4 regions of the Pseudactinotalea sp. Z1748 genome follow, and region 1 is predicted to be linked to each of the others. Evidence: predicted binding sites of a transcription regulator. Region 1 holds the regulator's gene; each other region holds the start of a gene.
What was found. The regulator LexA, encoded in region 1, represses DNA repair genes until DNA is damaged. The targets are predictions, from matches to a motif close to TCGAACANNTGTTCGA.

Region 1 (4,191 bases):
TGTGACCGGACCGGGCGCGCCCGGGCCGGTCACGTCCCGGCCCGAGGCCCTCGACGTGTTGAGCCCTACCGAGGCCGAGCGCACCGAACTCATCGAGGGTCTGGCGCCCGGCTCCTGGCTGTACCCGGACGGGAACGTCCGCCACGTCGTCGTCCTGACCGGATTGCGGCCACACACGCGGTACGCCTACACGGTCACCCAGGACGGCGAGCAGCACCGTGCCGCCTTCCGCACCGCTCCCACCGACGGGTCCTGGCAGCAGATTCACCTGGTGGCGCTCTCGGACTCCGAGACCGCACCGGCCGGGCGGGTGACGCATCGCTCCTGGCCGGCCGGCCCCGGCGGGGAGTCCCGCCCCGACCCGCACGGCTTGTGGCGGGAGGTCTTCGGCGTGGCGGAGCACACCGCCGGCCGGCCCGTCCTGCGCTACCCGCTCACCAAGACGGAGGGCTACCGGGCGGTGGTGAGCATGATCGCCCAGGAGGAGGCGGACCTGATCCTGCATCCCGGTGACCTGGTCGGCGGCGGGGGCTACCAGCCCGCCTGGGATGAGTTCTTCACGATCAACGCCCCCTCGGGCCTGCTCTCGCGGGCACCGCTCCTGCCTGCGCTGGGAAACTGGGAGAACTTCGGCGCCCGCAACGGCCGGTACGGCACGCCGTCGGACCGTTCCCCGGTGGTGCGGGCCCGGGCCAAGTACCACGCCCACTTCCCGGGCCCGGACGGGGCGAGGGGCCGGGGCTACTACCGCCTCGACCACGGACCACTCACGATCCTGACGCTGGACTCCTCGAACGGCGAGCCCGACGACCATCGGTCCCGGTACGCCCAGCCCCTCACCGGACGGGCCTACCGAGGCCCGGGCGCCGATACCCAGGACCACTTCACCGCAGCGGAGTACACCGCCGCCGGTGGCACGGACCTGAACGACATCGCCCCCGGCAGGCCGCAGTGGCGCTGGGCCGAGGAGAATCTGGCCGACGCCCGGGCGCAGGGCCGGATCATCCTGGTCCAGTTCCACCACGTGCCCTACTCCAGCGGCGCGCACGGCCTACCGATGGATCACGAGTTCTCTACCGGCCAGGGCGGGACCCCGATGCGCAGGTTCCATCGGATGTTCAGTGAATTCGGCGTGGCCGCGGTGCTCTGCGGGCACAGTGAACTGTTCGAGCGCTCGGTAGTGCCCGACGGCGACGAAGGCTCACCCGGGGTGCTCTACTACGACGTCGGTGTGGCCGGGGACAGCCTGGGTGGCGAACTGCGAGGGGGTGATGGGGAGCTCCTGCGGTACAACCCGCACCGGGCCTGGACGGCCGACCAGGACGCTCCGGAGCGCTGGGAGGTGGCCGGCGACGGCAACCCGGTGCTGCGTGAGGGTGGCAAGCACTACGGCTACCTGGACATCAATCTCGAGCGCACCGGGACCGGAGCCCGGTTGACGCTGCAGCCGATCCACGCCTTCCCGGTCCTGGACTCGCACTACCGGGTGCTTCGGATCGAGCGACGCACCTACGACGACGAGGTGTGCCTGCGGATCGGACCGGACGGGCGGGTCACACCGAGCGCAGGACGCTGACCACCCGGCCCAGGATCTGGGCGTCGGATCCCTCGATCGGGGAGTAGGCGGAGTTGGCCGGCATCAGCCAGACCTCGCCCTCGGTGCGCTTGAGCGTCTTGACCGTGGCCTCACCGTCGATCATCGCCGCGACGATCTCACCGTTCTCGGCCACCGGCTGCTGACGCACCACGACGAAGTCGCCGTCGCAGATCGCGGCGTCGATCATCGAGTCGCCGGTGACCTTGAGCAGGAACAGGTCGCCGTCGCCGACCAATTGGCGCGGCAGCGGAAAGACGTCCTCCACCGACTGCTCGGCCAGCACCGGGCCGCCCGCTGCGATCCGCCCGACCACCGGGACGTAACTGGGCGAGGCGTCCACCTGCTCCTCGGAGTCGGTGCTGAAGAACTGTTTCGGGCCGCGGGCCGAAGCCGGTGCCGGGCTCTCTTGCGCCGGAGCCGTGCCGTGGGGATCCAGGATCTCGATCGCGCGGGTGGAGATCGGGTCCCGGCGCAGGTACCCCTTCTCCTCCAGGACCTGGAGCTGGTACTTCACCGATGACGGGCTGGCCAGGCCCACGGCGGTGCCGATCTCGCGCATCGTCGGCGGGTACCCCTTGGTCTCGATATTGGTGCGGATCGAGTCCATGATCCGCTGTTGCCGGGCGGTCAGACCGGGGGAGTGGCCGGTCTGGTCCGGGTGCTGCTGGCTGGCGTCCTTGGGTCCCTCGGCCATCGTGTCCTCCTGCGGTTCGGTGCGGTTGCGAGCGGCTCTGCCATGGTCCCGTCACCGCGATGTCAGGGGTCGGTGGTGGGGTGTTCCCCATGACGTTCCCAAGCCTAGGCGTTACGGCGCCGAACAGGAAACATCTGTTCGACTGGCGTGTCGACTCTATCGAACGGCTGTGTTACTGTCCATACATGTGTTCGCAGAACATCAGTTCGAGGATCGGCCGGTTGCCAGTCCCGGACGTGGCCCGAGGAGTAATCCGATGAGTGCACTGGCGATCCACCCCAGCACCTCGACCCGGCGGGCAGCCCTGCGGCGGTCGCGGACGCGCCCCTGCGGGCACGCCGGACCTGCACGTAACTCGACCTGTCACCTCAGCGTGGTTCCCGCAGTCTCCTCGGCACCCGGAGCGGCTTCGGCCCCGGAGGCCCCGAAGGCTGCGCCGCAGCGCGACGGGCTGAGTGCCCTCGTACCCCAGCGGACCGAGGGCTCGGTCGGCCGGACCCGTCCCGTGACGCCCCTGGTGGCAGCACCGGTTCGCCCGGCGGCACCGGTTCGCCCGGCTGCACCGGTTCGCCCGGCCAGGGCGCGCGAACACGCCCCCCTGCGGCTGACCACCCGCGGACGGCGGGTACTGGTCGCGCTTGGCTTCGCGCTGGCGATCGCCGTGGGCGGTGGGCTCGGCACCCTGCTGGCCCCGGATGCGCAGACGCCGGCCGAGGTCTCCACCGTGGTGGTCCAGCCGGGCGAGAGCCTGTGGGTGATCGCGAGTGAGATCGCCGATCCGGGGCAGGACCTGCGCCAGGTGGTGGAGACCATCCGCGGCATGAACGGGCTGGAGCACTCCACCGTGCACGCCGGCCAGGAGTTGAGCGTCCCGTAGGGCTGAGGAACCCGCTGGAGGGCGACGTCCCACACCGGTAGCCATATGTGGCATTGTGTGTGCACCGAGCACGCCGTCACCAAGCCGGGAAGGGACGCGCCGATGCATTGCCCGTACTGCCGTAACCCCGACTCGCGGGTGGTGGACTCCCGCACCGCCGACGATGGCGGCAGTATCCGCCGCCGGCGGCACTGTCCCGAGTGCTCGCGCCGCTTCACCACGGTGGAGAGCACCAGCCTCACGGTGATCAAGCGATCGGGGGCGATGGAGCCGTTCAGCCGGGAGAAGGTCGTGGCCGGGGTGAGCAAGGCGTGTCAGGGTCGCCCGGTCTCCGCCGATGACCTGGCGCTGCTGGCCCAGCAGGTGGAGGAGTCCATCCGCGCCACCGGCGTGGCCGAGATCGACTCCCACGAGGTCGGTTTGGCGACGCTGGGGCCGCTGCGGGCGCTGGACGAGGTGGCGTACCTGCGCTTTGCCAGCGTCTACCAGAACTTCACCTCCCTCGAGGACTTCGAGGCTGCGATCACCGCGTTGAAGTTGGACCGCAATCCTGCCTCGGAGCAGTACGCCTGAGGTTGCATGGCCGGGGGTTTATCCGCTGGCGTGTTCGCGCCGGACCCGGCAAGGTTGCGGATGAGCCACCCCGGGACGAGGTCCCGGTCCGTGGTGAGTTCAGGGAGGACTGTTGATGTCATCGAAGAAGAACGGATCCGAAAGCCCCGATCGGCTGATGGCCGATGCCAAGGCGAAGATGCGCGAGGCGCTCGATCGCAAGAACGCGGGTGAGCACCCCACCGCAGATGGAGTCCGGAACACCGGGTCGGTGCACGGGCCGGAGGTGGTCGGCGAGCCCAAACGGACGTTCCGGCCGCGTAAGACCGGCTGAGTTCCTCGCTCGGTGCCCGGTCCGAAGGGTGCCTAGACCGACCCGTTGAGTTCGCGGACACTGATGGTGCCCTCGATCTCACGAAGGTGGTCCCTTGCCTGCCGCGGCAGGGTGCCGCTGATGTCGGTCACCGAGTA
Region 2 (4,191 bases), on a different contig from region 1:
GGTGGACTCCATCCCCGCGATCTTCACCGTCACCCAGGAGACCTACCTGGTCCTCACCGCGAACGCGTTCGCACTGCTGGGCCTGCGCCAGCTGTACTTCCTGATCGACGGGCTCCTCGACAAACTCGTCTACCTGCATTACGGACTCGCCGCGATCCTGACGCTGATCGGGGTGAAGGCCATCATCCACGCTCTGCACGAGAACGACCTGCCCTTCCTCAACAGCGGTGAGCCGATCGAGGTGGTGCCGGAGATCCCGACGAATGTTTCCCTGCTGGCGGTCCTGAGCATCCTGATCGTCACCACGGTGGCCTCGTTGACGATCGGACGCCGGCGGAAGGGTAAGCCCAAGCCGGTGAAACCACCGCGGGCACTGGGGAACTGAAGATTGCTCAGTCGTCCTCGAACGGCCCGAAAACCGGCTTCCAGGCACGCAGGGTACGGTGCGTGATCAACTTGGCCCGCTGGAACGGGTCCTCGTCGAGCAGGCGGGACACCTCGGCGTCGGACTCGCCGCGCAGGATCAGCAGGGCACCCGGGGCCGCATTGTCCAGCCATGGACCGGAGGCCAGGAGCGTGCCCTCGTCGTGCAGTCTCCCGAGGAACTCCCGGTGCGAGGGCCGCAGTTCGTTCAGGTCCTCGGTGCGCTGGACGTCATAGATGTACTCGACGGCGAAGATCCTCATGCGCCGACCTTAGTACGCGAGGCTCACCACCGGCGTTCGCGCCAATGGTCCAGTTCGGGACGTTCGGCGCCCAGGGTGGTGTTGTCGCCGTGCCCGGGGTGGACCACGGCATCGTCGTCGTAGACGTCGAAGATCCTGGTCTGCACATCGGTGAGTAGTGAGTCGAAGTCCTCCTCGCTCGTGGTTCGGCCCACCCCCCCGGGGAACAGGCTGTCGCCGGTGAAGAGGTGCACCACCCCGCTGCTGGTGTCGGTCCAGGCCAGCGCAACCGACCCGGGGGTGTGTCCGCGCAGTCCGATCACGTCCAGATGCTGCGCGCCCAGCCGCACGCGGTCCCCGTGCCGGAGGTGACGGTGCACGGGCACGGGCAGCGCCGCGGCGTCGTCGGCTCCTGCCAGGGCGGGCGCACCGGTGTGCTCGACCAGGGCCGGGAGGGCCCGGTGGTGGTCCCAGTGCTGGTGCGTGGTCACGATCGCGGCGACCTCGCCGGCGGGGCCGGGCTCGGCGAGCAGTGCGCACAGCCGGTCGGCATCATCGGCGGCGTCGATGAGAAGGTGCGCTCCGGAGGAAGTCTCGGTGAGCAGGTAGGCGTTGTTGTCCTGCTCCGATACCGAGGCCTTGCGGATCTGCACGACGCCCAGGTCCCACGCGATGCTGGGACCTCCGGGCTCGGCGTGGCCGGGGACGAAGGCTGCGGAGGTGTTCATCGACCCATTGTGCCGGTGTGGCCGGTGCACCGCAGGTGACCGGCGGGTGCGGTGTGGCCGGTGCACCGCAGGTGACCGGCGGGTGCGGTGTGGCCGAACACACGCAGTCGAACAGTTGTACGATGTCGGTGCCAGCGTTTACCATTGGTGACGTGAGTGACCACCTCCTGATCCGCGGCGCGCGGGAACACAACCTGCGCAACATCAACCTCGACCTCCCCCGGAACCAGCTGATCGTCTTCACCGGGCTGTCGGGTTCGGGGAAGTCGTCGCTGGCCTTCGATACGATCTTCGCCGAGGGGCAGCGCCGGTACGTGGAATCCCTGTCCGCCTACGCCCGCCAGTTCCTGGGGCAGATGGACAAGCCGGACGTCGACTTCATCGAGGGGTTGTCACCCGCAGTCTCGATCGACCAGAAATCCACCAACCGCAACCCGCGCTCCACGGTGGGCACGATCACCGAGGTGTATGACTACCTGCGGTTGCTGTACGCCCGGGCCGGTACCCAGCACTGCCCGGTGTGTGACGAGAAGATCATCGCCCAGACCCCGCAGCAGATCGTGGATCAGTTGCGGCAGATGCCCGAGGGGACCCGGTTCCAGGTGCTCGCTCCGGTGGTCCGTGGCCGCAAGGGGGAGTACGCCGACCTGTTCCGTGACCTGGGCGCACAAGGATTCGCCCGGGCTCGGGTCGATGGTGAGACCGTTCCACTGGCAGAACCGCCCACGCTGGAGAAGAACCTCAAGCACACCATCGAGGTGGTGGTGGACCGGCTGGTGGTCCGGGAGAACATCCGCCAGCGACTGACCGATTCGGTGGAGACCGCGTTGCGGCTCGCGGAGGGACTGCTCCTGGTGGACCTGGTCGACGCCGAGCCGGAGGACCCGGAGCGGGTGCGCCGGTTCTCCGAGCGCCGGGCCTGCCCGAACGACCACCCACTGACACTCGATGAGATCGAGCCGCGCACCTTCTCCTTCAACGCACCCTACGGTGCCTGCCCCGAGTGCACCGGGATCGGGACCCGCCTGGAGGTGGACCCGGATCTGGTCATCCCGGATGAGGACCTGACGTTGGCCGAGGGTGCCGTGGCGCCGTGGACCACCGGGTCGGCGGCCTACTTCGAGCGGGTGCTGGGCGCCCTGGGCGAGGAACTCGAGTTCTCCATGGACGTGCCGTGGCGGGCCCTGCCGAGGCGCGCCAGGGAAGCGATCCTGCACGGCAAGGACCACAAGGTGCACGTGCGCTACCGCAACCGGTGGGGCCGGGAGCGGTCCTACTCCACCGGCTTCGAAGGGGTGATCTCCTTCATCGAACGGCGCCACTCCGAGACCGATTCGGACTGGTCCCGCGAACGCTACGAGGGCTACATGCGGGAGGTACCGTGCCCGGCCTGCCATGGGGCGCGATTGAAACCCGAGGTGCTCGCGGTGCGCGTCGGCGGCAAGTCCATCGCCGAGGTGTGCAGTCTGCCGATCGACCAGGCCAAGGAGTTCCTGGACGCGCTCGAACTGAGCCCCCGCGAGGCGGCGATCGCCGGCCAGGTGCTCAAGGAGATCCACGCCCGGATGGGCTTCTTGCTCGACGTCGGGCTCGACTACCTGTCGATGTCCCGGGCCGCGGGGACCCTCTCCGGAGGGGAGGCCCAGCGGATCCGGCTGGCCACCCAGATCGGCTCGGGCCTGGTCGGGGTGCTGTACGTGCTGGACGAGCCGAGCATCGGGCTGCACCAACGTGACAACAGGCGTCTGATCGACACCCTCAGCCGGCTGCGTGACCTGGGCAACACCCTGATCGTGGTCGAGCACGATGAGGACACCATCCGGACCGCCGACTGGGTCGTGGACATCGGGCCGGGAGCGGGGGAGTTGGGCGGACGGATCGTGCACTCGGGTAGTTACGCCGACCTGCTCACCCAGGAGGACTCGGTGACCGCGGCGTATCTGGCCGGGCGACGGGAGATCCCGATCCCGGCCCAACGGCGCGAACCGGACCCGAAGCGCCAGATCGTGGTGCACGGGGCGCGGGAGAACAACCTCAAGTCCGTCACCGTGCCCTTTCCGCTGGGCTGTTTCATCGCCGTCACCGGGGTCTCCGGCTCCGGTAAGTCCACGTTGGTGGACTCCATCCTGTACAAGGTGCTGGCGAACGAACTCAACGGGGCACGCACCGTTCCGGGCCGACACAAGCGCGTCACCGGCCTGGAGACCCTGGACAAGGTGGTGCACGTGGACCAGAGCCCGATCGGGCGGACCCCGCGCTCCAACCCGGCCACCTACACCGGGGTGTGGGACCACGTGCGCAAGCTCTTCGCCGAGACCCAGGAGGCGAAGGTGCGCGGGTATACCCCGGGCCGGTTCTCCTTCAACGTCAAGGGTGGTCGCTGTGAGGCGTGCTCGGGTGACGGCACGCTGAAGATCGAGATGAACTTCCTGCCCGATGTCTACGTGCCATGCGAGGTGTGCCACGGGGCCCGGTACAACCGCGAGACCCTGGAGGTGCACTACAAGGGCCGCACGGTGGCCGAGGTGCTGGACATGCCGATCACCGAGGCCGCGGACTTCTTCGCTGCCGTGCCCGCCGTGGCCCGGCACCTGAAGACCCTTGTCGATGTGGGCCTGGGGTACGTGCGGTTGGGTCAGCCCGCCCCCACCCTGTCCGGCGGTGAGGCTCAGCGCGTCAAACTCGCCTCGGAGTTGCAGAAGCGCTCCTCCGGCCGCACGGTCTACGTGCTGGACGAGCCGACCACCGGGCTGCACTTCGAGGACATCCGCAAACTCATGGGTGTCCTGCAGGGCCTG
Region 3 (4,191 bases), on a different contig from region 1:
GGGGCGGACGCGGGGCGCTCCGGCGGTCGGGCTGGGCAGCAGCAGGGGTGGACAAAGAGACTCCGGGGGTTCAGCGGCGGTACTCGCCAATGGTCACGATCACGGCGCGCCGTTGAGCGTCGAGGCGCCCAGGTGCTGGGCATCATCGACGGCACCTGCGCAGTCCGCCGGAAACTCTACCCTAACGAGAGGGTAGAGTTTGTGTGACGTTCCTCGCCCTCGGCGTGCAGGCCGTCGACGGTGCTGCCGTCGCCTTCGCTCGACCCGGTAGTGCGGGAGAACCAGCCGGTAGAGTTTGGCCACCGGAGAAGGAGGGCTATGGCTGCGCACATGCAGATCGGGGAGGTATCTGAACGCACCGGCCTGTCCCAGCGCACCATTCGTCACTACGGCGAAGTCGGTCTGGTCACTCCCTCCAGTAGGACCGAAGGCGGCTTCCGGCTCTATACCGACAGCGACGTCTCCAAGTTCGAACTCATCAAGAAGATGAAGCCGCTGGAGTACAGCCTGGAGGAGATGCGCGAAGTCCTCGACCTGATCGCCGAACTCGACACTGAGCCCACCGCCTCCCGCCGCGCCGAGCTCACGAGCCAGCTCGTCGCCCTCCGGGAAGCGGCCGCCACACGGCGTGACGGACTCGCGGCTCAACTCGCCGCCGCCGAGTCGTTCATCGCCCAACTGGACCAACGCTCCGCCCAGCCCTAGCCGACCTCACACGCGGGCGCCTCCCTACGCGCCCGCTGGGCGATCCGGGTTCGTCCAGCACCCGCCCGGCCACGGTGCGCTCGCGGGTCAGTGCGGGTCAGCGCGGCGGGGTCTGTTCCAGCCAGTCCCGGATCGATCGCGCGCAACACTTATCTCCCGCACCGCCGGCTGCATCCCACACCTCACCTGCACAACGCCCGCGCCCTATTGGCGCATCGCGAAGGTGACCGTGCCCCCTGGCGAGCGGGTGTGGTGGTAGCGATGATCGTGGATGAGCCGATGATGTCGGTGGCATAGCGGCACTGCCTGGTCCAGATCGGTGCGCCCGCCGTCGGCCCACGGTTTCAGATGGTGCAACTCGCACCACGCATACGGTCGTTGACAGCCGTCGGCAGCACAGGCGGCGTGCTGGACCGACAGTGCGGTGCGCTGGGATTCGCTGAAGAACCGGGCGCTATGACCCAGGTCCAGCGGTACCGACTTCCCACCCAGCACCACCGGAACCATCCCGGAGTTGCAGGCCAGTTGGCGCGCCTGGGCGGCGGAGATCTTCTCCCCGGTGTCCAACCCGCCTGCTGCCAGCCGCCCGCGCAGCACCTCTTCATCGAGGGTGACCACGATCGTCGCGGCGGTCTTGGGGCTCAGGTGATCGGTGGGCAGGTGCTCGATCAACTCACACAGCGCCAGGCCGTGGGCGTGGGCCCAGTCGGCCCGCCTGGCTTGGGCCACCCGACCCGGATCAGGCAGACCGACCAGATCGCCCGGCTCCTCCGCCGATGCACCCGCCCCGACACTTCCGGCCCTACCCGCGCCACCCGCACCTCCGGCCCTACCCGCGCCACCCGCGCCACCCGCGCCACCCGCACCGCCAGCACCGCCAGCACCGCCAGCACCGCCAGCACCGGCCACGCTCCCGACCGCGGCTGCGCTGCCGGATCCGCAATCCTCAACGCTTCCACCGGCTGCGCCACCTTGCTCCTTGCCGTTCTCCCGGCGCGGCGCGGTCATGGTCTGAAGCAACTTGCGCAACAGGTGCCCATGGAACACCGGAACGGTGAAGTGGCCCGTGACCGTTCCATCCTGGTTATCCCGAAGGGTCACCCTGGTGCGCGCCCGGGCCCGCTCCTCCTCATCGGCCACCTGGCCCTCTTCGTGAGCATCGACCTCATCACGCTGCCTCTCGATGGCTTCCAGCGCTCGGCGAGCCCGTTGCCGCAACACCGAGGGCGGCATCGTCTTGGCCTTCTCAACCAGGTCATCCTCGACCCGCTTGCGTTCCGCGGCGCTGAGATCCTCCGGGAGTTTCTCTCCCGCGCCCACAATCGTCTCGGCGTGCTCCTGGGAGATCTCTCCCCCGTCCAGCGCCTTCTGCGTCGAACTGCGGTCCTTGATCCGCGTGGCCAACCTCGTCTGCCGGCTGGTTTCGCGGCCATCTTCATTGGTGCGCTTCGCCGCCCACGATGCCGTGTCCGCATCCCCGGCCCGCTCGGCCGCCTTGGCCTTCTCCGCGGCCACCAACACCTTGAGGCGGTACGCGCACACCCGCGACTCGATCCGCTTGAGGTCCACCAGCAACTGCGCCTGACCCACATCGCTCAGCCCACCCGGATCCATCTGCGCCAACTCATCCAGCGCCGCATGCACGCCCTGGGTGGGCGAGATGCTGGGGAGAGGGTGTACCGCCATGAACCAACACTACTACGAACGCGCGTTCGAATCAAGGGTTCGAACGATTTCTGTTGCGATTACTTGGTGCCGAGTCGTCCCCCTCCGGGCGTAGTCTGGCCGCCGCCGCCACGCACCGCAGCCACCACCGGCAACAACCCGGGCTACGTCATCGACCGGTAGCGGTCGTGGCGAATCCGCAGGCGCTCCTCGGTCTTCATCGCCACAAGCTCAGCAAGCTGGGCCGTGGCCGAGGCGATCAGCCGGCGGCAGAACTCGGCAGGTTCCTCTGCGGCGTCGGGCCGCTCGGGCACGATCTCGTTGACGGCACCCATCTCGAGCAGGTCCACCGCCCGGATGCGGTGCGCCGCCGCCATATCCGCAGCACGGTCCGCGGTGCGGTGGATGATCGCGCTGGCACCCTCCGGCGGCAGCGGCGCCACCCAGCCGTTCTCGGCGCACACGGTGCGATCGGCCGGCAGCAGGGCCAGGGCGGCCACACCGTTTCCCTCGCCCAGGATCGTGGAGACCACCGGCACCCGCACCGTGGCCAGCGCCGCCACCGTACGCGCGATCTCCCCGGCCAGCCCGCCGTGCTCGGCCTCGGTGGTCAACTCCGGGCCCGGTGAGTCGATCACGGTGACCAGCGGCAGGTCCAGCTCCTCGGCCAGGTGGAAGCCGCGTTGGGCCACCCGCAGCGCCGCCGGGCTGAGCGAGGCGTCCCGGCGGGGGCGCCGGTCCTGGCCAATGAGCACACAGGACAGCCCGGGGAACCGGACCAGGCCCACCGTGATCGTCCCGTCGGACTCCCCGGTCCCGGTGCCGCGCAGCGGGATGAACACCTCCGCAGCGTGGTGCAGCAGGTGGTGCAGCCGGGGCCGCTCCGGATTGCGGGTCGCCTGGACCGAGTCCCACGGAGCCCGGTCGGTGGCGATCCCCTCCGCGTCGAACCGCTCCCCGACCGGCTCCTGGGGCGAGGTCAGCACCCGCAGGGCCTTGACCGCCGTCGTCCGCAGTTCTCGCAGCGGCACCACCCCGTCGATCACACCCTTGCGGGCCAGGCTCTCGGACCGTTGCACCCCCTCGGGCAGCGGTTCGCCGAGCATGATCTCCCGCACCCGCGGACCGAGGAGCCCCACGAGTGCCCCGGGCTGGGCGATGGTCAGGTGACCCAGGGACCCCCACGACGCCAGCGCGCCACCGGTGGTGGGGTCGCGCAGGTAGACCAGGTAGGGCAGCCCGGCGGCGCGGTGGGCCAGCACGGCCTGGCTGATCTTGATCATGTGCAGGAACGCGGGGGTGCCTTCCTGCATCCGGGTGCCGCCGGACATCGGTGAGGCCAGCACCGGCAACCCCTCGGCGGTTGCCCGTTCGAAGGCCAGTGTGATCCGCTCGCTGGCCGCGGCACCGAGGGAGCCGGCGAGGAAGTCGAAGTCGCCGACGATGACGGCGACCCGGTACCCGCCGATGAGGGCACCCCCGGTGACGACCGCCTCGTCGGCACTGCTGCGCTGGGTGGCCCGGGCTAGTTGGGCGGCGTACTGCGGGCCGTAATCGGGCTGGACCGGCGGGGTGTCCCACGAGGAGAACGTGTCGGGATCAAGCACCGTGCTGATGACCTCGTGCACCGAAATCCTGGTCACACCTACGCTCCTTCGCCGGCACCTGCTGTGCCGCTCACGCTAGTTCACCTGCCGCGCGCCGGACATAGGCATCATTGCCAGTGCACCCCGGGCCCCTTGGGCATTGTTTGCCGCGTCCAGTCCGGCTTTGGGGTGCGGGGCGCGGGTGGCGCCGTAGGCTGCGGTCGTGAGCATCAGC
Region 4 (4,191 bases), on a different contig from region 1:
CCGGGACCACCATGATCGGCAAGACCAATACCCCCGAGTTCGGGTTCCCCTGTTACACCGAGCCCGATGTCGCCCCGCCGGCCCGCAATCCATGGGACCTCTCCCGGACCGCGGGCGGCTCATCCGGTGGCGCGGCGGCCGCGGTGGCAGCAGGGATCACCCCGATCGCCCACGGCTCAGACGGAGGCGGTTCGATCCGCATCCCCGCCGGGGCTTGTGGCTTGGTGGGCTTGAAGCCCGCACGCGGGCGCATCAGCCCCGGCCCGCACGGCCTGGATGGCCCCGGCCTGTCCACCAACGGCGTCCTCACCCGCACCGTTGCCGACACCGCGATTGCGCTGGACGTCCTGGCGCACGCCTGGCCCGGCGATACCTACAGCGCCCCGCCCGTCGCGACCCGTTTCGTCGAGGCCGCCGCACGCTCCGCCGCGCCGCTCCGGATCGGGGTGCTCACCGAACCGATCATCGCCGATGTGGGGATCCATCCCCAGGCCCTGGCCGCCGTGGACAAGGCGGCGCGCCTGCTCACCGGCATGGGCCACCACCTCGATACCGCGGCGGTTCCCTTCAACGCCGAGGAGTGGGCCCCGTTCCGTCCGATGTGGGCCGTCCTGGCCACGTCCATCCCGCTGCCGCCCGGGGGTGAGAGCGCCCTGCGCCCGCTCACCCGGTGGCTGCGCGAGGCCGGCAAGGATGTCACCGGGCCGACTTACGCCGAAGCCGTGCTCGGCGGGCAGCGCCTCACCCGCCAGGCCGCACGCCGGTGGGCCGACTTCGATGTGATCCTCACCCCGTCGCTGGCTACCCCACCACCGGCGATCGGCGCGATCCGCAACGATGAGGACCCGGCCGCGGACTTCCAGGCCCAGATGGAGTTCACTCCGTGGACCTCCAGCCTGAACATCATCGGCAAGGCCGCGATCTCCCTCCCGCTGCACCACGCCGAACCCGACGACGGCGAGCCGGCATTGCCCTTCGGCGTCACCCTGGCCTCGGTGGCACCCGGGGGTGAGGACGTGCTGCTGTCCCTGGCCGCAGACCTGGAGCGCGCCGCCCCCTGGGCGCACCGCCGCGCCGTACTCCACTGACGCTGCCCGGTTTGCGCCGCTCTTGGGACGCCTTGTCGTTGCGGTGTGGAGTGTCATTGATGTCTGGCGCAAGGATGCGGGCCCGGCGGTGGTGGCCGGGTGTGGGGCGGGACATTCAGGTATGCCAGGTGGCCCCGGTTGGGGTGATGGTGGCGGTTAGGCCGTTGCTGTGGACGTGGGTGTGGTGTCGTTGGCACAGCAGGGCTCCGTTGTCCAGGTTGGTGTGTCCGCCGTCGGCCCAGAACTGGACGTGATGGGCTTGGCACCACTGGGCAGGGATGGTGCAGCCTGGGAACGAGCACCCCTTGTCGCGATGCCACAGGGCTCGCTGTTGTGCGCGGGTGAACAGGCGCTCATCACGTCCCTGATCCAGGATCTCTCCCTCCGAACCCAGCACTGCGGGGATGATCGAGGCATCACAGGCCATGCGCCGGATGGTTTCTGGGGAGAGCACCTGACCGGTCATCGTGATACCGGCGCCGTTGGTCTGGGACCGTAGGTCGCTCAGGGCGATGGTGATGAACACCTGGGCTTTGGTGGTCTGGGAGGTTCCCTCGGGGGCGGAGACGCCCCGTTGGATGATGGTCATTAGGGCCTCGGCCCGGCGGCGGGGTGCGCTGCGCGGATCGGGCGTGCCGTCCTCGGCCGGCTGCGGCTTGGACAGCGCTGAGAGGGTGGCGTCGATGATGGCCGCCCCTTCGGGGTCGAGGAAGATCCGGTACTCGGTCATCCCGCCGGCTGCGGGCAGGGTGTAGAGGGCTCGCCGGATCCGCTGCCCGTTCTCCTCGGCTTCCAAGTCCTTGGCTGGTTTGATGGTTCGCCGTGCTCGGCGCAGCAGGAGCGACAGTTGCCGTTCGGTCCAGCCGCATCGGCGTACCGGTGGCCCGCCAGGTCCTTCGGCGCCGTTCCCGTGGTCGCCCTGGTCGTCCTCCTCGTTCTTCGGGTCGGGAGGTTGGACCTGGTCGGTCGCGCCTTCGTTGATCGTCTTCATCGTGGTGGCGAGGGCCTCGGTGTCGCAGATCGGTTCCACCTCGTCGTGGAACTGAATGATCGCTGAGGCCTTCGAGGTGCTGATCAGCCCGGCATCGAACCCGGAAAGGGTGTTCTCCACACCGGGTGCGGGATTGTTGATCGTTGCGGCGATGCGCGCGGTGTGGATCGCTTGCCCCCGCGGTGGCGCCGGGGCGTACTGGCTTCCCACCTTGACCAGGTAGTCCACCGCCGTCATTGCCTGGCCTGCCGGTAATCCGCGGGCGATCGCTTCGGCTGCGGCGTGGGCCTCGAGCCGGGCCACCTCGTGGCGGATCCGACCCGCCTGCGCCAGCGCCTGGCCCAGGTCTGACTCACCCACCCGCCACCACCCACCGGCGGCCATCTCGCCAACGACCGAGGCGACCTGAGCCAACACGGCCGGTGCCTGGATCATCGGTGGGTCCTGGGTGATGGACATGAGTCGAACCTACAACCCACCTCCGACAAACGTTCGAACCACTTTAGCGCTGTGGATAGCGGTTCATATCGGGCGCCGCTGTGGACGCCCGGCCTGGGGATAACTGTGCAGTTGAACGCTCGGGTGAGAGGCCGGGAGGTCGCCGACGCCCGCCCGGGCCGACCACCTACGGCGAGTCAGTGCTACTCGCCCGCTGCCTGCCGCCGTCGTCGGCTGATGACGAGCCAGAGGCCGGTCCCCACCAGCAGCAGCCCGAACAGCAGCACCGGAACCGGAACCGGTAGGGAGAAGCCGCTGCCTGCGGTGGTGGCGAAGAGGGTGTCATCACCGGGCTCCAGGTCCCAGGAGACGGTGCGGCCCACCAGGGTACCGTCGTGGTCGGTGACAGCCTCCGGGAAGGTCACCGACAAGTCGATCATCCACGGCGTGGCGACCTGCTCGTCCCCCTCGGCCCCGTCCGGTGCGGTGAGGTCGAGGTCACCGAACCGCCCGGCCACGACGTGTCCGTCCTCCTCGGCGGCGACGATCAATGCGCCGGAGGTGGACTCCTCGATCCGCTCGATCGGCACGTCCGTCAGCGTCAACGTGGCCCCGATGTACTCGCCGTCCTCGAACGGCTCCGCGGCGATGCCGGCATCCGGGGCCGCGGCGATCTCCTCGTCCAGGATGCGCTGCAGCGCGTAGGGATCCTGACCATTGGCCTCGGCCCAGGCCTGGCTGACGGCGACCACCACGTCGCCGGACAGGGTGTCATCGGTGCTGATGGTCACCCCGCCGTCCAGGCGCACGCAGCCGGTGAGCACCACGAGCGCGATCAGGACTGCGCCCACCGGGCGCCAGATCCGCGACATCATCCTCCGAGTGTGCCATCGTGCGGCGAAGGCTCAGCCGTGGTCCGCGCCGGTATCGGTCGCAGCCGCTTGGGCGTTCGAGCCGGAGACGGTGCCCGAGTCGGCCGCGTCCGGCCACACCCAGTCGGCCACCTCGGGGATGTCCACACCGTGGTCGCGGGTGTACTGCCGGGCCGTCAGGCGGGCATCGCTCATCTCCTGGCGCAATCCCGCGTACCGGCTGCCCAACTGCGGCACCCGGTCGATCACGTCCATCACCAGGTGGTAGCGGTCCAAGTCGTTCAGCATCACCATGTCGAACGGCGTGGTGGTGGTGCCCTCCTCCTTGTACCCGCGCACGTGCAGGTTCGGGTGGTTCGTGCGCCGGTAGGTCAGCCGATGGATCAGCCACGGGTAGCCGTGGTAGGCGAAGAGGATCGGCTTGTCCTTGGTGAACACCGTGTCGAAGTCGCGATCGGACATCCCGTGCGAGTGCTCCCGGTCATCCTGCAGGCGCATCAGGTCCACCACGTTCACCACCCGCACCTTCAGGTCCGGCAGGTACTCGCGCAGCAGGCCGGCGGCAGCCAGGGTCTCGATGGTGGGAATGTCCCCGGCGCAGGCCAGCACCACGTCCGGGTCCTCCCCTTCCACCTCGGAGCCGGCCCAGTCCCACACGCCCACGCCGCGGGCGCAGTGGGCGATCGCGGCCTCCATGTCCAGCCACTGCGGGCCGGGCTGCTTGCCGGCCACCACCACGTTGACGAAGTCCCGGGTGCCCAGGATCTGGTCGTAGACGCTCAGCAACGTATTCGCGTCCGGT

Region 2: a site for LexA is predicted at 1,501-1,516, ahead of uvrA (excinuclease ABC subunit UvrA). Genes of this name have one in related genera too.
Region 3: a site for LexA is predicted at 2,406-2,421, ahead of ACO0LU_RS16780 (DUF222 domain-containing protein). Genes of this name have one in related genera too.
Region 4: a site for LexA is predicted at 2,560-2,575, ahead of ACO0LU_RS00015 (DUF222 domain-containing protein). Genes of this name have one in related genera too.

What each region holds. Positions count from the first base shown of each region.
Region 1 covers NZ_JBMPQB010000004.1:161,440-165,630, forward strand. Annotated here, with positions in the region: gene ACO0LU_RS10775 (metallophosphoesterase family protein) at 1-1,576, shown strand, start outside; gene lexA (transcriptional repressor LexA) at 1,554-2,291, opposite strand; gene ACO0LU_RS10785 (LysM peptidoglycan-binding domain-containing protein) at 2,665-3,168, shown strand; gene nrdR (transcriptional regulator NrdR) at 3,271-3,741, shown strand; gene ACO0LU_RS10795 (DUF5302 domain-containing protein) at 3,857-4,054, shown strand; gene serA (phosphoglycerate dehydrogenase) at 4,087-4,191, opposite strand, start outside.
Region 2 covers NZ_JBMPQB010000003.1:253,237-257,427, forward strand. Annotated here, with positions in the region: gene ACO0LU_RS08480 (TerC family protein) at 1-385, shown strand, start outside; gene ACO0LU_RS08485 (YciI family protein) at 393-686, opposite strand; gene ACO0LU_RS08490 (MBL fold metallo-hydrolase) at 710-1,393, opposite strand; gene uvrA (excinuclease ABC subunit UvrA) at 1,546-4,191, shown strand, end outside.
Region 3 covers NZ_JBMPQB010000009.1:84,968-89,158, forward strand. Annotated here, with positions in the region: gene ACO0LU_RS16775 (MerR family transcriptional regulator) at 319-705, shown strand; gene ACO0LU_RS16780 (DUF222 domain-containing protein) at 910-2,391, opposite strand; gene ACO0LU_RS16785 (carboxyl transferase domain-containing protein) at 2,535-4,013, opposite strand; gene ACO0LU_RS16790 (MFS transporter) at 4,180-4,191, shown strand, end outside.
Region 4 covers NZ_JBMPQB010000001.1:1,652-5,842, forward strand. Annotated here, with positions in the region: gene ACO0LU_RS00010 (amidase) at 1-1,088, shown strand, start outside; gene ACO0LU_RS00015 (DUF222 domain-containing protein) at 1,204-2,538, opposite strand; gene ACO0LU_RS00020 (LppM family (lipo)protein) at 2,721-3,392, opposite strand; gene ACO0LU_RS00025 (phosphoketolase family protein) at 3,423-4,191, opposite strand, start outside.